Regions from separate parts of the Synechococcus sp. N5 genome, predicted to be linked through region 3. Evidence: predicted binding sites of a transcription regulator. Region 3 holds the regulator's gene; each other region holds the start of a gene.

Region 1 (5,576 bases), 290 kb from region 3:
GGCGTAGGCCTCGCTCACCACCACCAGCGGGCACTTCTGCATGGCTGACTTCACCCGGTCGAGATCTGGGAGGCTCACCAGGGGGTTGGTGGCGGCCACCCACCACAGATCCAGCGCCTCCTGTTCCATGGCTTCGATCTGCTGCCAGGCCGCCAATCCGGGCTTGGCGTTGATTCGTCCTGCCGGCAGCTGCCAGGCCTGCTCCACTTCGGCGCGGTGTTCGGCGTTGGCCACAAGGCGGTAGCCCGGCAGCAGGTGGGCCAGGCCTCCGGCTTCGCGTCCGCCCATGGCGTTGGGTTGGCCGGTGAGGGAAAACGGGCCCGCTCCTTGCTTGCCGATCTGGCCGGTGAGCAGATGCAGATTGATCAACCCCTGCACCACGGCCGTTCCTTCACGGCGTTGGTTCACCCCCATCGACCAGAGGCTGAGCACCTTCTCGCGCCGGTGGAACAGAGCCGCCACCTCCCGCAGGCGTTTCTCGGGGATGTTGCAGAACAGGGCCACCCGTCTTGGGGTCCAGCGGGCGGCGACGTCAAAAAAGGCGTCGTAATTCTCGGTGTGGTCGTCGATGAAGGCCGGATCCTGGCCGTTTTCGCGCAGCACCAGGTGGGCAATGCCGTGCAGCAGGGCCAGGTCGCTGCCCGGTGCAATCGGCAAGTGGATATCGGCGGCTTTGGCGGTGTCGGTGCGGCGTGGATCCACCACCACGATCTTGACGCTGCCGGGGTTTTTGCGTTTTCGCTTCAGCAGCCGCTGGAACAGCACCGGGTGGCATTCGGCCGTGTTGGTGCCGATTAGAAACGCCACTGTGCAGTGGTCGAGGTCCTCATAGCTGCAGGGGGGACCATCGGAGCCCAGGCTGCGGGTGTAGCCCGCCACCGCTGAGCTCATGCACAGCCGTGAATTGGCGTCGAAATTGTTGGTGCCCAGGGCGCCTTTGAGCAGCTTCTGGGCGAGGTAGTAATCCTCGGTGTGGAATTGACCGGAGCCGTACATGGCGATGCCATCGGCGTTGCCGCGCTGGGCCACGCTCGCGTGGATTTGGCCGGTGATTTTGTTGAGAGCGTCGTCCCAGCTGATCGGCGCGAAGTCGTCCTCAAGGGTCTGGCGGAACAGGGGTTGGCGCAGGCGGCCTGGGGCCAGGGTTTCGCCGACGGTGGCGCCCTTGATGCAGACCTGGCCAAGGCTTGAGGGGTGTTCGCGGTCGCCGCGGGCGGTCCACATCGGGTTGCCCTCGGCATCCCGTTTCACGGCCTCACCCTTCACGGCAGGAGGCAAAAGCTCCAGGCCACAACCCACGCCGCAGTAGGGGCACTGGCTGCGCACGCTGCGGGGTGAGTTGGTCATGCATGAACCAAAAAAAGAACAAAACCCGGAGCCGAAGCTCCGGGTCGTTGTGCAGCGACAGGATGCTGCGGAGGGAGATGGATCAGGCGGTTTCGCCTTCGTGCAGGTCTGCGAAGGACCCCTTGGGCTCCTTCAGGAAGAAGAAGCAGAAGAAGGCCACGATCAGACCGGCCACACCCAGGATCTGGAAGAAGGCGCTGTTGGAAGCCGCGATCACCTCGGGGGTGGGTTCGCCGCCGCCGCCCATCCACATCGGCAGGAGGCTGAAGATGGTCAGGTAGGTCACAGCACCAACGTTGCCGTAGGCACCCACCAGGCCGGCCACCTGGCCGGTGACGCGACGCTTGACCAGGGGCACCAGCGCGAAGGTGGCGCCTTCACCGGACTGCACGAAGAACGAAGCGAGCATGGTGATCACCACGGCAACGGCAATGCCGGTGGTGCCGGTGAAGGTGCCGGGCTTGATCATGCTCATCACCAGGTAGCCCACGCCGAGACCGGCAGTGAGGAAGCCCATGGTGTTCTTGCGGCTGCCGACGCGGTCGGAGATGAGACCGCCAGCAGGGCGGGCGACCAGGTTCACGAAAGCGAAGCAGGACGCCAGGATTCCGGCGGTGGCCTTCGGCAGATCGAAGGTGGTTTCAAAGAAGGTGGGCAGCATCGAAACCACGGCCAGTTCAGAGCCGAAGTTCACGATGTAGGTGAGCTCGAGGATCGCCACCTGGCGGAACTCGTAGCGATCTTCCTTGGGATAAACCTTGTTGCCGAGGATCAGGTCGCGGTTGGTGCGAATGATTCCCCAGGTCTGGAAGGCAAACCAGACGGCAACGGCACCGAGGGCCAGGGGGTAGGTGCTTGCGGTGAGGAAGCCCACCTTGGAAAGGCGCCAGCAGAGCACGCAGAGGATGGCTGCGAAAGGCACGTTCATGCCCAGCAGACCCCAGAAGTCGCGCATGGAGGTGACTTCCAGGCCGGCGGATTTCGCCGGGCGCTGATACGTCTTGCCGGGGGGAGTGTCGGTGACGTTGAAGAAGTAGAAGAGGCCGTAAACGGCGGAGACAATGCCGGTCAGGGCGATAGCACCGCGCCAGTTCAGAACAGCGCCGGTGGGCAGTTCGAAGCCGCCGGAGAAGGAGAGGAAGCCAGCGAGGGCCACCATGGTGAGGGCGGAGAAGGCGGAGCCGAAGTTGCCCCAGCCGCCGTAGATGCCTTCAGCCAGGCCGATTTCCTTGGGCGGGAACCACTCGGCCACCATGCGGATGCCGATCACGAAGCCGGCGCCAACGATGGAGAGCAGCAGACGGGCCACCACCAGCTGGTTGAAGTCCTGAGCGGATGCAAACAGCAGGCAGGGAATCGCCGAGAACACCAGGATCGAGGAGTAGGTGATCCGGGGTCCGAATTTGTCCAGGAGCATGCCGATCAGCACGCGCGCCGGAATGGTGAGGGCCACGTTGCAGATGGCCACGGTGCGGATCTGACCAACGGTCAGTCCCAGGTCCGCTTTCACGGTGGTGGCCAGAGGGGCCAGGTTGAACCAGACCACGAAGGTCAGGAAGAAGGCGATCCAGGTCAGGTGAAGGGTTCGGTACCTGCCCTGGAACGACCAGAGGTCGCCAAGCATTGAGGAGAAGAAATGGAACCTCGGGCTTCAAAAGGAAGGGTGCCCGGGGATGGCAAAACGGTCGAAAAGAGAATCCGTTTGACCCGCGCAGTTAATCAATTCGTCGGGCCCGTGTTTGGTCAGATTGGTTACCGATTTCTGCTTTTCTGTACCGAAGCAAACATCAACGGGGCTGATTGATCGGATTAGACGTTCTTGTACAGCAATGATTTGGTAGCGGTTGCAACTTTTGTGGGTTGTTGGACTCCGCTGGTGCAGATTGTTTGTTGGCGATGTGAACTAAGGCTTGCGAGTTTGTGTGCTCAGTGGCGGAAGCAGCCGTCGCATGGGGCGTGACAAGGCCCTCCTGCCGCATCCCTCCGGTGGTGTCTGGCTCAAGGCCCTGGTCGACCAGCTGTTGCCCCTCGGTTATCCGGTGCAGGTGTTGAGTCGTCATGCCGCCCACGCAGAGCTGCTGGCCCACCGGCCGGGATGTTCCGTGCTGCTGGAGCCCCCTCCCTGGAATGGTCCTCTGCAGGCGCTGGCCAGGCTGTTGCCGTCTCGGCCTGGGGACGCTTTGTTGGTGCTGCCGGTGGACATGCCCCGTTTGCGCACCGCCGTTGTCCGGCAGCTGATCGCAGCCTGGAATCGTGCCCCCGATCAAGCAGCAGTGGCCCATGACGGGCAACGGCTTCAGCCGTTGCTGGCGGTGATCCCCTCCGGTTCTCCCTTCCGCTCCTGCCTTGATCAGCAACTGCAACGCGGAGAGTTGCGCTGGATGGATTGGTTGGCTTGCGTTCCCCATCAGGCGGTGCGCTTGCCTAAAGAGGCGTTGGTGAATGCCAATTGCCCTGCAGATCTGGCAGCGTTGGAGGGATGAGCACGTCGTTGCCGCTCGCAGACCGCCTCAACCGGCCCATCGGGGTGTTGCGGTTGTCGCTCACGGCCCGTTGCAATCTCGCCTGTCCGTACTGCTGTCCGGATCTGGAGGAGCCCCCTGGCCTGCTCACGCTGGAGCAGCAGATGCGCGTGATTCGTGTGGCCGCGCGCCTGGGGGCACAGACGCTGCGGCTCACCGGTGGAGAGCCGTTGTTGAGCCGGCGCTTGTTGCCGTTGTTGGAGGCGGTGGCCCAGGCCCGGCGGGATCGTTCGGATCCGATCGCTGGTTTGCAGGCCGTGGCGCTCACCAGCAACGGGGTGCTGTTGTCGGAACCGATGGCGCGGGCGTTGCGTGCCGCAGGGCTGGATCGCATCACGATCAGCCTGGATGCGGCAGAAGGGGAGGCAGCGGCGCGCATGGCTGGTCTCCAGGGTGGTGCCGTGGCTGGAGACCGCCTCGTGCGCCAGGTGCAGGACGGCATCGCGGCGGCCTGCGCCGCTGGCTTTGATCCCTCATGCCGCGAGCTCAAGCTCAATGCCGTGATCCAACGGGGGATCAATGACGATCAGCTGTTGCCCTTGGCCGGTTTGGCCCGGCAGCAGGGGATGGAGCTGCGTTTGATCGAATACATGGATGTGGGCAACCGCAACCAGTGGACGCTGGATCAGGTGTTGCCGGCGGCGCAGATGGTGGAGCACATTCATGCCCGTTGGCCCCTGGAGCCTTTGGGTCGCCCGCGGGGTGGGACGGCCCGGCGTTGGCGTTATGGCGATGGCACCGGTTCCATCGGTGTGATCGCCTCCATCAGTGAGCCGTTCTGTGGGGATTGCAACCGCTTGCGTGTCACCGCCGATGGGCAGGCGTTCACCTGCTTGTTTTCTGCTGAAGGCACCGATCTCAAGCCCGCTCTCGCCTCGGAGCGTCAGCTTGAGAAGGCCATGCGCCAGCTCTGGCAGCGGCGTCAAGACCGCTACAGCGAGGAGCGTGATCCAGCTGCCGTTGCGTCAACCCATGCGGAAATGGCGTATCTGGGGGGCTGAACCGTCGTGATCGTCACCGTTTTTGCGTGATGCCCTCGGTACAACGGGGCAGCTGAAGGATCCCGCAGGATCCATCGACATGTTTGAACTGCTGGCCTACGAGCGCTTCCGCGACACTCCGTCGGTTCGTTTTTTCGACGTCACCGTGGACACCTCGAACGCGCGCGACCTGGTGATTCACAGCGGCCCCGCCGTGTCGCCCCCCAACGATCCGGAGAGTGGAGCCTGGCAGTTCTATCTGCATCCTCATCAGGAAGACAATCTGCTTGCGGCCAGTGGCGGCAGAACCTTCTTCCTGGTGAATCTGGCCTGGGAACAGCCGTTCCACATTGTTCGGCTCGAGAGCGGTGGTGACATCCTTCGCATCCCTCCTGGCACCTTCCACCGTTCGATCTCCGATCCCGATGGTTCCGTCGTTCTGAACCAGGCGGTTCGTGAGGAGGGTGCTTCTCTGGTGCGTGAATTCCGCGTCTACAACAGCGCCGAGATCCCGGCCTTGATGGCAGCCACCCACAGCTCGGCGCCGAAGCCCCAGTTGCACGGGGTGGAACCGTTGCTTCAGGCGGCTTGAAACAGGTTGCGTGAGGAGGTTTCCGTTGTGGAGGCTTCTTCGGTGATCTGAATTTGCCAGGTCAATTCACTGTTTGTTCCTGGGGGGCCGCTGAAGCTGCCGCTCACGGCTGCGGTGAGTTCCGGCTTGGAGGAG
Region 2 (5,576 bases), on a different contig from region 3:
CCCAGGCCTGGTCGAGACCTTCTTCAGCCAGCAGACGCAGGGCCTCACGCATGCCGAAGTTCATGTTGACCGGCGCGGTGTGGTGGTAGACGCGGTCGCTGCCCCAGTACTGGTTCAGCAAGGAAACGTCCAGATACCAGTTGGGCCCCTTGCCCTGACGGGCTGTCATCTTGGCCTCGGCACGGGGGCCCATGGTGAAGGGTCCGAGACCGGGAGGGCAGCTCAGGCCCTTCTGGCTGCAGCTGTAGGCGAGATCGACTTTCCACTCATCGATGTAGAGCGGAACGCCCCCGAGAGAGGTGACAGTGTCGAGCAGCAGAAGGCAATCATGCTTCCGACAGAGGTCGCCGATGCCCTCCATGGGTTGACAGACACCCGTTGAGGTTTCGGCATGGACCATCGCCAGGATGGCGGGCTTGTGCTCAATCAGGGCAGCTTCCAGCTCATCGAGGGAAAACCACTCACCCCAGGGCTTTTCAATGGTCTTCACCTCAGCGCGATAGCGGCCGGCCATGTCAGCCAGTCGCAGGCCGAAATATCCCTTCACCGCTACCAGAACGGTGTCTCCAGGCTCGACGGTGTTGGCGATGGTTGCCTCCATGGCAGCACTGCCGGTGCCGCTCATCGGAAGCGTGAGGCGGTTATCGGTTTGCCAGGCGTAACGCAGAAGTTCCTGCACTTCGCCCATCAGATCCACATAAAGAGGATCAAGGTGACCAATCGGGGTTCGCGACAGAGCCTTCAGAACCGTTGGGTGGGCGTTGGAGGGGCCTGGTCCAAGCAGGAGGCGGTCGGGTGTGCCGATCGGTGCAAAGGCTTTGCGGTGACGATCGTCAACAGAGAGGAGTGAGTTCGTCGTCGCCAAAGCCCTGTTCATTGGTTCGAATGTTGAGCCTACGCAGTCACGCCCCTTGGAAGGGGTGAGGGAGGCTTGATTGCAATCTGTTCAGATCTTGCGTTGAGCGTGCTGGATCAGCGCTGGCGCACATTGGTTTCACCCAGGCCCTTGGCCAGGTGATCGAACGGCTGAAGAACGGTGGCGAGCTGATCGGATGCAGCACCGTTTGCCAGAAGCATCTCGGAAACAACCTCTCCCAGCAGAACGATGCTGCGGACCGTTGGGCCTGTGGGAACGCCGAGACTCTTGTAGGTGTCGTCGAGTCCGTTCAGCACACGCTCATTGAGGATCGTGGAGTCACCTGCCACCAGGGCGTAGCTGGCGTAACGCAGGAAATAGTCCATATCCCGCAGGCAGGCGGCGAGCCGACGGGTGGTGTAGGCGTTGCCGCCAGGCAGCAACAGGTCGGGTTCATCCCGGAACAGGCGCTGGCTCGCCTCACGCACAATCTCGGCCGAGGATCCGTTGATCAGCTCTACGGCCTGAATCCGCAGCGCCGATTCATCCAGATACACATTGATGCTGTCGATCGCCGGGCGGTCGAAATAGCGACCCAGCTGGTCGTAACGACCGATCAGACCGCTGATTGCATCGCGCATGTCCCTGAATCTCCAGAGGATCCCCAGCGGAAGCTAACACCGTTGAGGCGGGCAGATCCTTTGGCATGCCTGCATTTCAGCCAAGTTGACAGAAACGGTTACGCAGTCGCCTTCCAGCAGCTGAAACGTACCTCTTGATACAAAATGGTGTCTTGTGGCTGTATACGGTCACATCACTGCACAATTCAGTCGAGCAGTCTCTTCTTATGTCGAAATCCCCCCAGGACGTCCTGCGCCAGATCAAGGACGAAGGCATCGAACTGATCGACCTCAAATTCACCGATCTGCACGGCAAGTGGCAGCACCTGACGGTGTGCACCGATCTGCTGGAGGAAGAATCCTTCACGGAGGGCCTGGCTTTTGACGGCTCATCCATCCGCGGCTGGAAAGGCATCCAGGCCTCCGACATGGCCATGGTGCCGGACGCCAACACGGCCTGGGTTGATCCCTTCTACCGGCACAAAACCCTGAGCATGATCTGCTCGATTCAGGAGCCACGCACCGGCCAGCCCTACGAGCGCTGCCCCCGTGCCCTGGCCCAGCGGGCACTGAATCATCTGGCCAGCACCGGACTCGCCGACATGGCCTTCTTCGGTCCTGAGCCGGAGTTCTTCCTCTTCGACGACGTCCGCTACAACTCGGCTGAAGGGGGTTCCTTTTACAGCGTCGATACGATCGAAGCGGGCTGGAACACCGGACGGATCGAAGAAGGCGGCAACCTCGCCTACAAGATTCAGGAGAAGGAGGGCTACTTCCCTGTCGCTCCCAACGACACCGCTCAGGACATCCGCTCCGAGATGCTCCTGCTGATGGGTCAGCTGGGCATTCCCACCGAGAAGCACCATCACGAGGTGGCAGGCGCGGGTCAGCACGAACTCGGCATGAAATTTGCTGAGCTGATCCAGGCCGCCGACAACGTGATGACGTACAAGTACGTCGTGCGCAACGTGGCCAAGAAGTACGGCAAGACAGCCACCTTCATGCCCAAGCCGGTCTTCAACGACAACGGCTCCGGCATGCACGTGCACCAGAGCCTCTGGAAAGGCGGTCAGCCCCTGTTCTTCGGCGAAGGCACCTACGCAAACCTCTCGCAGACGGCACGCTGGTACATCGGTGGCATCCTCAAGCACGCCCCCGCCTTCCTGGCCTTCACCAACCCCACCACCAACAGCTACAAGCGTTTGGTGCCCGGTTTCGAAGCCCCGGTGAACCTCGTCTACTCCGAGGGCAACCGCTCTGCCGCCGTGCGGATCCCGCTCACCGGCCCGAGCCCGAAGGCCAAGCGCCTCGAGTTCCGCTCCGGCGATGCCCTCGCCAACCCCTATCTGGCCTTCAGCGCCATGATGATGGCTGGTCTGGACGGCATCAAGAACCAGATCGATCCCGGCGATGGAGAAGATCGCGACCTGTTCGAACTTCCGGCTGAAGAGCTCTCGAAGATCGCCACGGTCCCCGCATCCCTCAACGGTGCCCTGGAAGCGTTGAATGCCGATCGCGGCTTCCTCACCGCCGGCGGTGTATTCAGCGACGACTTCATCGACAACTGGATCGACCTGAAGTACGAGGAGGTGCAACAGCTGCGCCAGCGGCCGCACCCCCACGAATTCACCATGTACTACGACGCTTGATCAGCGCCCCTGCAACCCACGACCCGCCTCCAAGGAGGCGGGTTTTTTTGTGGACTGCTGGCCACGCGATTGTGCGCCTCATTCGTTGGAATGGTTCCGTTGTCTGAATCCGCGATGGCGTCAACGCCCCTGAGCAAGCTTGCGTACCAAACGCTTCAGCAAGGCAAAAGCATCGCGGGCCTGGCCCACAAGGAGCTGAGCACCAAGCTGATGGAGCTGTTGGCGCCGGATGCGGTGCCGAAAACGGAGCCCGTGACCGCCGAAGTTCTTGGAGAGCTGCAGCTGGATATGAAGAAACTCCAGGAACAGGACTGGCAGGACGCCGAACAGGGGATCTACCCCGAGCAGTTGTTGTTTGATGCACCCTGGCTCGACTGGCTCAGCCGCTACCCGCAGGTTTGGATGGATCTTCCCTCCACCTGGGATCGACGCCGCGAGCGCAATGTGCGGGATCTCCCCAAGGAAACCGAAAAAGCGCTCTACCCCGAGTACTACCTCCAGAATTTTCACCATCAAACCGACGGCTACCTGAGTGACCATTCGGCTGGTCTTTACGACCTGCAGGTGGAAATCCTCTTCAATGGCACCGCCGATGCCATGCGACGCAGGGTTTTGGCTCCCCTGAAACGCGGCTTGAAGCACTTCGCAGACCGTGCTCCGGGTTCCCTCAAAATTCTCGATGTAGCTACTGGCACCGGCCGGACCCTGCAGCAGATCCGCGCCGCTATTCCCCACGCGCAACTGATCGGAACCGATCTCTCCGAGTCGTACCTGCGTCAAGCCAACCGCTGGCTGAATGACGGCGATGCATCGCTAGTTCAGCTGATCCGTGCCAATGGGGAATCACTGCCCTTGGCTGATGAATCGGTTCAGGCCGTCACAAGTGTGTTCCTGCTGCACGAACTTCCGGCGCACGCCCGCCAAAACGTGCTCAACGAGGCCTGGCGGGTGATTGAACCCGGTGGTGTGTTCGTGCTTGCCGACTCTGTGCAGATGGCCGATTCAGCCAAGTTCGCCTCCGTGATGGAGAACTTCAGGCGCGTCTTCCATGAGCCCTACTACCGCGACTACATCGGCGACGACATCGACGCCCGCCTCTCAGCTGCAGGGTTCGAAGGCATCACCGCGGAAACCCACTTCATGACGCGGGTCTGGTCGGCACGCAAACCCATCGCAGAGGCCAGCTGAGGGGATTCCCTGACAGCGTCCCTTGCACGAACGGCTGCGAGCCATAGGGTGTGATGGATCCCGAAGGGAACGTCATGACCAATCCCTTCCGGCTGCGTTGGCTTCAGGGCTGGACATTCCAGGTGGTGCTGATGGAAGGCCATGTGCAGGTCGAAGCCCATGGGTTCGGCATCTGCCTGCGCACGGCCGTGATGCCTGGGGAAAGTCCTCAGGCTGCAGCCGATCGTTTGGTGTTGTCTGAAGATCGCCGCAGGCGAGCCCTGCACAATGCCTGGCTTCGCGGTCAGGACATGGCACAGCCCGCGGGGGTTACACCCACGAAGGAATCAGCACCGGCCTCGAATTCGCTGGTGGTGGTTGGCCAAGCTCATCGCCAACGTGTGGCCTGATCTTCTGATGCGTTCAAAGCTGCGCCAGCAGCCAGGCCAAGGCAAAGCCTGCCCCGCCGAAGCGTAGGGATCTCCAGAAGCGCTCTCCAGACACTGGGGAGAGGGCCCAGCCCACAGGCCGTTGCGTGATCAGATTCGCAGCAAGTTTGCGGCGCTGCAGCCATCGCCGCGCCGCAACACCAGACCGGGCATGGGCCTGACATTGCCCTTGCAACACCAGCCGTGAGGCATGGTGCAACCAACGCAGTTCACGAACGCGTCGTTGGCCTTTGCGCTGTTCCACGCCATTGCACCCACAGCAACCGAAACTAGATCGATCTGCTGATTCAGGGATGACTTCACCTGACGCCCCATGGCCCGACTCCGCTACAGCCAAGGCGGAAGAACTGCACCAGTTGCTCCGCATCGGCGATCGCGACTGGCATCAGCTGAAGAGCAACCGACAGCGGCGTGGAGCTGAGTTACTAGCAGCAGCGATGGTGCAACTGCTCCGCCAAGGGGACAGCGCCGAAGTGGAGAACCTGACCCAACAGGCACTGGGGTGGTTCAAAGGAGAGCTGAAGGATCCGGGCTGTCCGCGTCATTGACGGGCCGACGGCAGGCCAGCTGCAGGCGATTCCCCCGACGGCTCCAGCGCACATCATCAAAACATTGATGGATCAGGAACAACCCACGCCCGCTGGGAGCATCGAGAGCCGGCGGCAGGGTGGCTGTGCGGGACTGTTGTGGGAGGCCGCAACCCTCATCCTGAACCTGCCAGACCATCCAGTTGGGCGTGAGGATGCGGCGAACACGGAGCTTCTTGGCGGGGTTCTCGGCATTGCCATGGCGAACGGCATTGACCAGGGCTTCATGCAACCCCAGCTCAATCCGC
Region 3 (5,576 bases):
CGATGCGGATTAGATCGAGCCTGGCCAACAGCATGGCTGAGGCCAGGATCAACACGTCGGTCAGCACATTGAGCTTCAGCAGGTAGATGCCACCGGTGATCACCACCAGCAGCGTGACCACCAACGTCATCACCCGGCTCGACGCCATCAGCAACGACACCTGGCGCAAAAGCAGATCGGGCATGGTGCAGAAGACGACAACCACCTGGGTCTGCAGCAGAACGAAACCCCAGAACCAGGCCGCACTCACGCCATAGAGAGACGTGAAGGAGGGCTGAACAATCTGCCAATGGTTGCCGAGCACAACCGCAACGAGAAACAGCACCGTCAGCAACGGCGCCCGAACCGGAAGGCTCAGCAGTCGCAGAATTGGCATGGCGTCAAGGTAGCGGCGGGCTTTCGAAGGAGCTGCCAGAGTGATCGCTGTGGTTGACGTGCGATGACAGGCACCCCGGAGTCTTCGCCCCTGGGCACAGCGCAGCGATGGGTGCTGGTGCTGATTGCGGTGGCTCTGGCCATGGGCCTGGTTGTCCTACGCGGAGGCATTCAGAGCGAAAGTCCGATGGAGCAGCTGGCGAGACGATCCCTCGACCCACAAACAGCGTTAACCAACGGACGCCCAACGCTGATCGAGTTCTACGCCGATTGGTGCCAGGTCTGCAGAGAGATGGCACCTTCAATGCTGGCTTTGGAGAAGCAATCGCGCGATCGACTCGATGTTGTTCTGGTCAACGTCGACAACCCCCGTTGGCAAGATCTGGTTGATCGCTACGACGTCAACGGCATTCCCCAGTTGAACCTGTTCAACGCTGAGGGGGAAGCCAAGGGGCGATCCCTCGGCTTGCGCAGCGCTGAGGAACTCCAGCTGCTCACCACAGCACTGCTTGAAAATCAGCCGTTGCCGGCCTTGCCTGGCGTCGGCAACATCAGCCAGCTGCTGAAGCCCCCCTCCGCGAACAACGCGATGGCAGGGGCCTCGAGCCCCGCCAACGCGGGGCCCCGCAGCCATGGTTGACACGCCTCGCCATGATCACCACAACTCGTCACTCTGACGCTCCCATGGACCGCTTTCGGGTCGATCTGATCGCAGCTACGCCGAACCCGCAGCAATGCGTGTACGCCGCCATGCATCAGGACTACAGCGAAGGATTCGTGGCCGGAGATCGTGCCAACTGGCCCGATGAGCAGCGGGCTGGAGAGATCTGTGTGAAACGCCTGCTGTCTGGAGAGCGCGGCCACTACGGCCCGATGGAGCATGCACAGATCGTGCTGAACGTGGGCTGGTTCCCGCACTCGGTGATGCAGCAGGCCCGCACCCACCGGGTTGGGGTGAGCTTCGATGTGCAGTCGATGCGCTACACCGGTGAACGCATCTGCCGTGCAGCGGATGGAGCCCTGGACCTGGAAGAGGTGTTCTATCTGAGGCCCATCGGCGAGTACAGCGATCGGCAGGGCAAGAAATACACCTACACCGAAGCACTACGCCAACAGGATCTTGATCTCTGCCGTAGCGCCGCCGAGCGCTACAGGGATCTGCTCAGGGCGGGCTTCGCCGAGGAGCACGCCCGCGGCATCCTTCCCTTCGACTACCGCCAGCATTTTGTGGTGAGCTTCAGCCTGCGGGCATTCCTGCACTTCATGGACCTGCGGGCCAAGCTCGATGCACAGCTGGAGATTCGCCAGCTCTGTGATCTGATGTGGCCCCACATGGTGGAGTGGGCCCCTGAATTTGCAGCCTGGTACGAGAAGAGCAGGCTGCACCGGGCGCGTTTGGCCCCCTAATCAGAGAGAACTAAACCTTGGCCAGCGTCACCCGTTCCGGTTGGTGCTGGTACTTGCCTTGTCGATCGCTGTAGGTGGTCGAGCAGGGATCACCCTCAAAAAACAACAGCTGACAGATGCCCTCATCGGCATAGATGCGGCAGTCAGCACCAGAACTGTTACTGAATTCAAGGGTGAGGTGACCCTCCCAGCTCGCTTCTGCCGGGGTGGTGTTCACGATGATTCCAAGGCGGGCATAGGTGCTCTTGCCCAAACAGATCACGGTGATGTTGGGGGGAACCCTCAACTTCTCCAGGGCCACACCGAGGCCATAGGAATGGGCCGGGAGAATGAAATATCGCCCATCTTCATCCTCATGAAGGGGAGTGGGTTCGAGGTTGGCCGGGTTGAACCTCTTGGGGTTCATCACCGTGCCTGGAACATGCCGGAAGATCAGAAATTCCTGGGGAGAAAGGCGTAGGTCATAGCCGTAGGAGGAGCAACCAAAACTCAGCACTGGCCGCAGCTTCTGCTCCGGCTCCAGGTGACGGACCAAACCGCTCTGGAATGGCTCGATCATTCCCTGCCCGGCCTGTTCAGTGATCCAGCGATCGCACTTGAGCATCAGAAACCTCGGCGCAACTCCGTGACTTGATCTGCCATCTCCACCACACCGGCGGGGATGGCAGGTCCAGTGATGATCACATCCATCGAAGCGGGCCGCTGCTCAAGGGCTGCAATCACGTCCGCCTCATCCAGGTATCCGAAGGCCACGGCAAGGCCGAGTTCATCCAACACCAGCTGATCGAGATCTCCCTGGATCAGATGCTGACGGCAGATGGACCAAACCTCAGCCACCGCCTCCGCACCACCGGGATGCCCCGGCGAGGAGAGGCAGAGGGGCACTTCCGGCCGCAGCCAGACGAGGCCTCCGCAGAGCTGCACCCGGCCGGCCGGTCCCTGCTGCACGCCCCCTTTGAGGAACTGACTGATCAGAACACGACTGCCCAAGCCGGCAGCTCGCATGGCCTGGCTGAGAACACTGGCGAAACTGCCTCGATAAGGCGCCGTATGCACTTGCAGCTGCCCTTCGGGAGCCACCAGATGTAGGGGTGGCGGATCAGAGACGGCAGGCAAGGGCCTCAGGCCCGCCCGTTGCAAGGCCTGCTGATCCCGATCCAGGGAATTTTGGAAGGATTGGGGGTCGGCGAGGCTTGTGGTCATCACGGAAGCATCTGTCCGGGCGACCCCGGCAAGACCTTGAATGTAGCGGCGAGATCACATTCCACAAGGGGATTGACACCACCCATGGTGTTTGGACAGTGCGAGAACCAACCGCCTGCGAGGCTTGACGAACTGCACACCACCGATGAGCCAATCCCCTGAACAACGCACTGATGGCCGTCGCCCGCAGCAGTTGCGACCGTTCTCGGTGACCTGGAATCCCATGGGGTTTGCCTTGAGCTCCCTTGTGGTTCACACCGGCCGAACCGCTGTTCTCTGCAGCGTTTGCTTAGAGGACAAAGTTCCCCGCTGGCGCAAGGGAGAAGGATTGGGATGGCTCAGCGCCGAATACCGGTTGCTGCCCGGATCCACCCCACAGCGACAATCACGGGAGCTGATGAAACTCTCGGGCCGCACTCAGGAAATTCAGCGGCTGATCGGCCGAAGCCTGCGCGCCGTGATCGACATGAAGCGTCTAGGAGAGCGCACCTTGCTGATCGACTGCGACGTGATCCAAGCGGACGCCGGCACCCGGACGGCCTCGATCACCGGGGCTTGGCTCGCCCTGGACCAAGCCTGCCGATCCCTGGTGGACCAGGGAGTGCTGGAGCAATCACCCCTGATCGATCAGGTGGCGGCTGTATCCGTGGGCTTGGTTGATGGCCAGGCCTTGCTGGATCTGGACTACAGCGAAGACAGCCGAGCCGAGGTGGACCTGAACGTTGTGCAGTCCGGCGATGGCCGTCTGCTGGAAATCCAGGGAACTGCGGAGGGTGCGCCCTTCAGTCGCAGGCAACTCAATGAGCTGCTGGATTTAGCAGAGCCGGGATTGACATCCCTGATGCAGGCGCAACGCCAGGCCTTCAAGGAGCACAGCAGCGTTACGTAATAACCGCTACATGGCGGCCACCGCCGGCTCCGTAACTTCGCCACACAAGGGGGATGTCATGACCAGTAGCCGAGGTTTCAGCCGATACGCCCCGCAGATGGTGGCTCCAGCTCCCAGCGCAGAGCCCGCCAACCGTTCTCTGCTGGAGATCATCCGGGATCTCGATGGCGCCAGCAGTGAACTGGTGGATCGCAACAAGACCATCTTCTTCCCCGGAGATCCCGCAGAACGGGTGTATCTGATCCGCCGGGGAGCCGTTCGTCTGTCCCGCGTCTACGAATCGGGAGAAGAGATCACCGTGGCCCTGCTCCGCGAGAACAGCCTCTTCGGGGTGCTGTCACTGCTGACAGGTCAACGGTCCGACCGGTTCTATCACGCTGTGGCCTTTACCCGGGTCGAAATGGTGACTGCACCAGCGACCTCCGTGAAGGCCGCCATCGAAGCAGACACCAGCGTTGGCCTGCGCTTGCTTCAGGGTCTCTCCAGCCGGATTCTGCAGACCGAGACGATGATTGAAACCCTCACCCATCGGGACATGTCATCCCGACTGGTGAGCTTCCTGCTGGTGCTTTGCAGGGACTTCGGCGTGGCAGATGAGCTGGGCATCACCATCGACCTGCGCCTGTCCCATCAGGCCATCGCTGAAGCAATTGGCTCAACACGCGTGACAATCACGCGTCTGCTGGGAGACTTGCGTCAATCCGGTTTGGTTCAGATTGACCGCAAGAAAATCACGGTTCTGGATCCGATCGCGCTGGCCAAACGCTTCAGCTAGGCCTGCCATCGCCCGACTTGTGCAGCCATGAGCGGCTGGGCACTGATTCTGGTTCTGTTGGTGCTCGGGGGCGTGCTGTCGACCCTGGGCGACCGTTTGGGCAGCCGCGTCGGCAAAGCGCGACTGAGTTTGTTCAGCATGCGCCCACGGCGCACCGCCGTTTTGATCACGGTGTTGACCGGCAGCCTGATCAGCGCACTCTCACTTGGCCTGATGCTTCTGGTGAGCCGGCAGTTGCGGGTTGGCCTGTTTGAACTGGATGCCCTGCAGGAGAAACTCCAAGACAGCCGTCAGCAGCTGGAGGCAGCCGAGCGGGAACGAGACAAGACCCAAACAGAAACCAAACGGATCGCCATTGAGCTCGAGCAATCGCAGCAACGGGCCAACACCCTGCGCCTCGAACTCGCTCCTCTTCAAAAGGAGCTGGCCCAACTCAAAGCCGAACGTGAACGCCTCAGCCAGGACATCGCCTCCCGCGATGCGGACATCCAGCGCACGGAAGCCGAACTCAACAGCGTTCGCAGCCGCATCCGAGCCGGTGAGCAGGAACTCAAAGAACTGGAACGCAATCTGGTCGCCTTGAGGCGTGGATCTGTGGTGATCAGCAGCGGACAGACCTTGGCAAGAGCAACGGTTCGACTCGATGCTCCGGACCAGGCCAAACAGGCTGTCGACAGGCTGTTGCAGGAGGCCAATCTCAACGCCTACGGGAAAGTGCGACCTGGCGAAGCACCCGAACGGCAGTTGATCCGCGTTCCGCGCAGCGATGTGGAACGCCTGCAAAGGATCATCCGCAAACCGGAGATCTGGGTGATCTCGCTGCGCTCAGCCACCAACGTGCTGCGGGGCGAAACAGCGGTGTACGCCTTCCCCGAGGTGCGTCCAAACCGGCCGGTGACGCAACGCGGTGACGTGCTGGCCACCACC
Region 4 (5,576 bases), on a different contig from region 3:
TGGTGGGCCCTGAGGTGGTGATCGGTGAGAACACCTGGATCGGTCCCCATGCCGTCTTAGATGGTCGGCTAACCCTGGGGCGTGACAACAAGGTTTATCCAGGCGCCTGCCTTGGTCTTCCGCCGCAGGATCTCAAGTACCGCGGTGCCAACACCGAGGTGTTGATCGGTGATGGAAACACGTTGCGGGAATGCGTGACGATCAACCGCGCCACCGAAGAGGGCGAGGTGACCCGCATCGGTAACGGCAACCTGCTGATGGCCTATTGCCACCTAGGCCACAACTGCGATCTCGGCAACAACATCGTGATGTCCAACGCCATTCAGGTAGCGGGCCACGTGGTGGTCGAAGACCGTGCGGTGATTGGTGGCTGTCTGGGCATTCACCAGTTCGTTCACATCGGTGGGATGGCGATGGTGGGCGGGATGACCCGCGTCGACCGGGATGTTCCCCCTTATTGCCTGGTGGAAGGCCATCCGGGCCGCGTGCGGGGGTTGAACCGCGTGGGGATGCGTCGTAGTGGCCTGGCTGCCAACCACGATGGCGCTGAACTCAAGCAGCTTCAGGAGATCTGGAATTTGTTTTATCGCTCTGACCTGGTGATTGCCGATTCGCTTCAGCAGGCCCGCAGCCAGCCCTTGCTGCCTGCGGCTGAGCACTTCTGCCGGTTCCTTGAAGCCTCCACGGGGCAGGGCCGACGGGGTCCGATGCCAGTGCAGGCCCGCTGATGGTTCGGCTGCTGATAAGCACCGGGGAGGTCTCCGGTGATCTGCAGGGCAGCCTGTTGATTCGCGCCTTGAGCTTGGAGGCTGAACAACGGGGGATTGAGCTGGAGGTGCTGGCTTTGGGAGGTCCGCGAATGGAGGCGGCAGGCGCGGTGTTGATCGCCGACACCGCGCCGATGGGGGCTATCGGCCTGTGGGAGGCCGCTCCGTTGATTCTTCCCACGCTGCGGCTGCAGGCCCGGGTGGATGCGCTTTTGGAAGAACAACCCCTTGATGGGGTGGTGCTGATTGACTATGTCGGAGCCAATGTGCGCCTGGGCACAAAACTGCGGCGGAAGCAGCCCAAGCTGCCGATCACGTATTACATCGCTCCCCAGGAGTGGGCCTGGCGCTTCGGTGATGGCAGCAGCACGCGATTGATCGAATTTACCGACAAGGTTCTGGCGGTCTTCCCTGCTGAGGCCGAGTTTTATAGCGCCCGCGGTGCGGATGTGAGCTGGGTGGGCCATCCCCTCTTGGATAGCTTTCAGAATCTTCCTGATCGCGCTAGCTCCCGCCTTCAATTGGGTCTGGACCCTGACGCCCCAGTGCTTTTGTTGCTGCCTGCCTCACGGACCCAAGAGTTGCGCTACTTGATGCCACCGCTGGCTCAGGCGGCGGCCCTGCTGCAGCAAAGTCATCCTGATCTTCAGGTGCTGCTGCCCGCTGGGCTTGCGGAGTTCGAAGCCCCCCTGGCTGCAGCACTTCAGGAGGCCGGTGTGCGCCACGCCCGGGTGATTCCCGCCTCTGAAGCGGATGGGTTGAAAACCACCTTCTGTGCGGCGGCGGATCTTGCCCTCGGCAAATCCGGCACGGTGAACCTGGAGCTGGCCCTGCAGGGGGTTCCCCAGGTGGTGGGGTACCGCGTGAGCCGACTGACGGCCTGGGTTGCCCGCCACGTGCTGCGCTTCCAGGTGGATCACATCTCGCCGGTGAATCTGTTGCTCAAGCAGCGGTTGGTGCCGGAGCTGCTCCAGGACGAACTCACGGCCGAAGCTTTGGTGGAGAGGGCGCTTCCTCTGCTGACTGACACCCCAGAGCGCCAGGCCATGCTGGAGGGGTATGCACGGCTGCGGACCACCCTGGGTGCTCCTGGGGTCACCGAGCGGGCGGCCAAGGCCATCTTTGATCAGGTGATCGGATGAAACGAACCCTGCTGCTGCTGTTCACCTGCCTGATGCTGCTCAGTTGGCCCCAGCGCGCCATGGCTGAGCTGCAGACGGCGGTCTTTGCCGGTGGCTGTTTCTGGTGCATGGAGCACGACCTGGAACATCTTCCCGGGGTGCGTGATGCCGTGAGCGGCTATAGCGGCGGGCAGCTGGAGCGCCCCACCTACCGGCAGGTGAGCAGTGAGACGACGGGGCATCAGGAAGCGGTGCAGGTGCGCTTTGATCCGGATCAGATCAGCTACGCGGAGCTGCTGCGCAGCTACTGGCGCAATGTGGACCCCCTCGATGGCGGCGGCCAGTTCTGCGACCGCGGTGATGCCTACCGGCCGGTGATCTTCACGGCTGATGACGCCCAGGCTCAGGCGGCTGAGGCCAGTGCGGCGGCGGCGGCCCGTGAGCTCGGACAACCCCGGTCTGCCTTGAAGGTGGAGCTCCGGCAGGCGGCTCGCTTCTGGCCCGCCGAGGGATACCACCAGAACTACGCGGAGAACAACGCCGTCAAATACAACTTCTACCGGTTCAGCTGCGGTCGTGACCGCAGACTCGACAGCGTCTGGGGCGACAACGCTCGCTCCGGTAACGCCTGGGGGAAGTAAAGCTCAGTTCCGATGGGCTTAAGGCCTCAGCCTTCCGACGCCATAGCTGAGCAACAGGCCAACCGCTCCTCCGACGGAACCAGCTGTTAGTTGCATCCGTTGTGTGGAGCTAAGCCGGCCTGCGAACACCAGTGCTGCGGCAACAACGAATAGCAACAGCGCTGTGACCAGCACGACATCCAGGGATCGGTTGTCTGACTTTCCTCTGTCTGACTTTCCTCTCTGTTCTTCACCACCCTGACCACCACCCCGCTTCGCAGGTGGTTTGCCTCCGGTTCGTTCGCATCCAGTTCGCGCTCAATGCGGTTGAGTTCCTGTTCTGCAGGGGATCGGTCCATACCTCAAGGATGGCAGCCTCATTCCTCGGCAGAGCGCCCGCGGATGCGGGCACGGTCGCTCAGCCAGATGATCGCCCGCGTGATCGCCCACGCGAGGGAGACGCCCAACAGGATCGAGAGCAGCGACTCCACAGCACAGCACTTGAGGACACCGGCAGTTGCCGGATGCTCCTCAATATGCCGATCTGATCAAGGAATGCGTGGGGACTGTTGCGATCAGTCGCTTGCTTTGGCGTCCTTGTCCTTCTCTTTTGCTGGCTGTGTCGTGGCCTGAGGCTTGGATGCCGCCTTGCAGGCCAGGGAGGCTTCCAGGCGCTGCAGCTGCGCTTCGCGCAGGGCATCGGAAATGCTGAGAGTGCGGTCAGTCATCGATTGGCGTTCTCGACGGCGGCAGGCTCAGGGCCTTGTGCGATCGAAAGGGGGCCTACGGGTCTGAAGACTGTCGAAACCTAGACGCCCACGGGTCAACGTCCAGGGAGCAAAAGTGCTTACGTCAGTGTCTGGCAACACGTCCGCGGTTCAACGCCAGCGCGATTGACGGCTTGCCAAACCCATATCGACATGGCTATGAGTACAGATGTACTGATTTGTGGGTGGCTCATGTCGGTTGATCACGGTGATCTCGCGGTGAAGGCGGAGGCTCCCTTTCTCCACGTCCGCCCAGGGCACTTTGTGATCGTCGCTGGAGACCAGCTCGATCAAGGGGATTGGTGGATGGGGCAGGTGCTCTTCTGCGAGGGAAGTGCTCGCCACCCCAGGCTTCCGTCTCTGTTTCAGGTGGCTGACGTGGATACGGGCGTCATCAAATGGATCAATGCCGATGCGGTCTCGGATGTGATCTGGTCGATGGATGGATGGCCCGCCAGTGCGCCTGTCTCTTCGGGCTGTTGATCGAACAGGGCGTTGATCGAGCAGGGGCCTTGATCAAGGGGCGGTGTGTATTCGCGTGAACGACACGGGCTTGACGGCTGTCTTGTAAGTAGTTTGTAGTAACCGCTACAAAACGTTCACCCCCTCTTGAGGGGGCGCAGATGCTCCAAGCCATGGAACGGGGACTTGGATTTCTTCGAGGAACATCCAATGACTGCACTTCTATATCGAGGCCACACCTATGCAGCAGCTCCAGCCACTCCCAAGGCCTGCGTTGAATTGACCTACCGCCGCGAGCACTACAACACCTGCCGCAAGGAACTTATTGGCGAAAGCCGTCGCACCCTCACCTACCGGGGCGTCACCTGCACCAAGTAGCCCGAAGCGCCCGTTGGTTCCTGCCCCTGCCCCCTTTCAAGGGCAGGGGTTTTTTGTTGGGCAGCTGGAGGGAGGCAAGCCACGGTCCAAGGGAGATCCCGGCATCCTGTGTGCGAGCCAGTCAGCATTCGCCGATGGGATCGGATCTCACCGCCATCGTGATCTCCTCGGTGTTTCTTGGGGTGGGTTTTGTGATTGCCAAGTTCTTCCCCGAAGCCGCGTTGCTGGCGGCGGTGTTCTTGGTGGGGCTGGCGATTCTCAACATCGCCCTTGTCCTTGTGGCTTGATGCCCAAAAAAGGGGGGGTGTTCCCTAAGCACCCCCGCGTTCGACGCATTGCCCCTTCACCGAAAGAAGCCCTCTAAGGATGGCCTGGGCTCCAGGGGCTGGTCGTCGCCATCACAACAAAACGCTTCTGGTGTGAGGGACCCAAGAAAAAGGACTGTGCTCTGCGGGAGCCCTCGCTGCGTTGACAGGGGCCGCACCATGAAGATGTTCACTATGAACTTTTTTTCATGGCAAACGTCCGTGAGATGGTCAACACCCATCTGCCCGTCGCGCTGAAGCTGATCAACAGCGCCGCCCTGGTTGCGATCGCGCTTTCAACCCTCTGTGCTGCTGGCTCTCTGCGTGAGATGTCTGGCAGGTCTGCTGCTCCAGTGGCTGTCACTGAAGCCAACTGAGCCCGATGAAATGGAGCGATACCCTGTATCGCTCCAGGGGATTTCGCCGGCCGATACTTGATCGGATTTGGTCGAATTCCTTAAGAAACCAACATCTAACCTGTTGAAAAGATTAAGCGCGGCAGCCTGATTGATTCAGCAAGTTCTCAGTGAACAGACGGGTTTCCGGCCATCGACGATGCTTCAGCCCATGCTTACGATCAGGCGGTGAGAGGAGGGTTGTATGTATCTGCTGACCATTAAGGATGGTCTTGGCACCCGTCATATCGGTCCCTACGCGTCGCCGAAGCACGCATCGGATGATCTTGATCGTGTGTTGGAAACTTGCTCCGAGCGAGCACGGTGGCAGATTCATGCATTGGAAACACCAGACCGCTCCCTCGAATTGCAGGCTGTTGCTTCCTGATCAGTTCTGACGTCGTCCTGGAAAGCCTCGGGTCAGTCCGCTGTCGATCATCAGACCGATGCCGGCGTTGATGCAAATCAGGCTGAGGGTTCCATACCAGAACCAGGGACCTGCGTCCTTGCCCAGCATCTGAACCACCTTGCGGCTCACCGCCTCGCCGAACAGGCAGAGGCCCACCGGGAGCAGCAGCACCCCCAGCTGGGCCTTGATGTACCAGCGCACCGGGGAGCGGCTCATGACTGAGCCAGCACCCAGTTCACCAGGGTGCGCACGCCGTAGCCGGTGGCACCAGCGGGATTGACGCCTTTGCCCTTGTCACTCCACACCGGGCCGGCGATGTCGATGTGGGCCCAGGCCGTGTCTTTGGCCACGA

What was found. The regulator NtcA, encoded in region 3, controls nitrogen genes in cyanobacteria. The targets are predictions, from matches to a motif close to GTANCNNNNGNTAC.
Region 1: a site for NtcA is predicted at 3,185-3,198, ahead of DXY03_RS07065 (molybdenum cofactor guanylyltransferase). Genes of this name have one in related genera too.
Region 2: a site for NtcA is predicted at 1,625-1,638, ahead of glnA (type I glutamate--ammonia ligase). Genes of this name have one in related genera too.
Region 4: a site for NtcA is predicted at 3,854-3,867, ahead of DXY03_RS08620 (DUF4278 domain-containing protein). Genes of this name have one in related genera too.

The regions. Positions count from the first base shown of each region.
Region 1 is NZ_UCNI01000006.1:321,328-326,903, forward strand. It holds gene DXY03_RS07055 (nitrate reductase) at 1-1,347, opposite strand, end outside; gene DXY03_RS07060 (NarK family nitrate/nitrite MFS transporter) at 1,430-2,971, opposite strand; gene DXY03_RS07065 (molybdenum cofactor guanylyltransferase) at 3,270-3,830, shown strand; gene DXY03_RS07070 (GTP 3',8-cyclase MoaA) at 3,827-4,870, shown strand; gene DXY03_RS07075 (hypothetical protein) at 4,950-5,441, shown strand; gene DXY03_RS07080 (transglutaminase family protein) at 5,429-5,576, opposite strand, start outside.
Region 2 is NZ_UCNI01000001.1:397,220-402,795, reverse strand. It holds gene DXY03_RS02365 (alanine--glyoxylate aminotransferase family protein) at 1-877, opposite strand, end outside; gene DXY03_RS02360 (allophycocyanin subunit beta) at 973-1,497, opposite strand; gene glnA (type I glutamate--ammonia ligase) at 1,704-3,125, shown strand; gene DXY03_RS02350 (class I SAM-dependent methyltransferase) at 3,240-4,313, shown strand; gene DXY03_RS02345 (copper-binding protein) at 4,388-4,702, shown strand; gene DXY03_RS02340 (hypothetical protein) at 4,716-4,985, opposite strand; gene DXY03_RS02335 (DUF6439 family protein) at 5,035-5,289, shown strand; gene DXY03_RS02330 (ATP-binding protein) at 5,249-5,576, opposite strand, start outside.
Region 3 is NZ_UCNI01000006.1:27,461-33,036, forward strand. It holds gene DXY03_RS05540 (hypothetical protein) at 1-376, opposite strand, end outside; gene DXY03_RS05545 (thioredoxin domain-containing protein) at 440-1,015, shown strand; gene thyX (FAD-dependent thymidylate synthase) at 1,060-1,782, shown strand; gene dcd (dCTP deaminase) at 1,793-2,386, opposite strand; gene DXY03_RS05560 (cob(I)yrinic acid a,c-diamide adenosyltransferase) at 2,386-2,985, opposite strand; gene rph (ribonuclease PH) at 3,131-3,874, shown strand; gene ntcA (global nitrogen regulator NtcA) at 3,933-4,649, shown strand; gene DXY03_RS05575 (DUF3084 domain-containing protein) at 4,677-5,576, shown strand, end outside.
Region 4 is NZ_UCNI01000007.1:88,731-94,306, reverse strand. It holds gene lpxA (acyl-ACP--UDP-N-acetylglucosamine O-acyltransferase) at 1-728, shown strand, start outside; gene lpxB (lipid-A-disaccharide synthase) at 728-1,909, shown strand; gene msrA (peptide-methionine (S)-S-oxide reductase MsrA) at 1,906-2,529, shown strand; gene DXY03_RS12485 (hypothetical protein) at 2,877-3,056, shown strand; gene DXY03_RS12330 (hypothetical protein) at 3,084-3,236, opposite strand; gene DXY03_RS08625 (DUF3104 domain-containing protein) at 3,468-3,758, shown strand; gene DXY03_RS08620 (DUF4278 domain-containing protein) at 3,948-4,115, shown strand; gene DXY03_RS12325 (hypothetical protein) at 4,250-4,402, shown strand; gene DXY03_RS12320 (hypothetical protein) at 4,630-4,797, shown strand; gene DXY03_RS08615 (hypothetical protein) at 5,021-5,203, shown strand; gene DXY03_RS08610 (hypothetical protein) at 5,204-5,440, opposite strand; gene DXY03_RS08605 (leucyl aminopeptidase) at 5,437-5,576, opposite strand, start outside.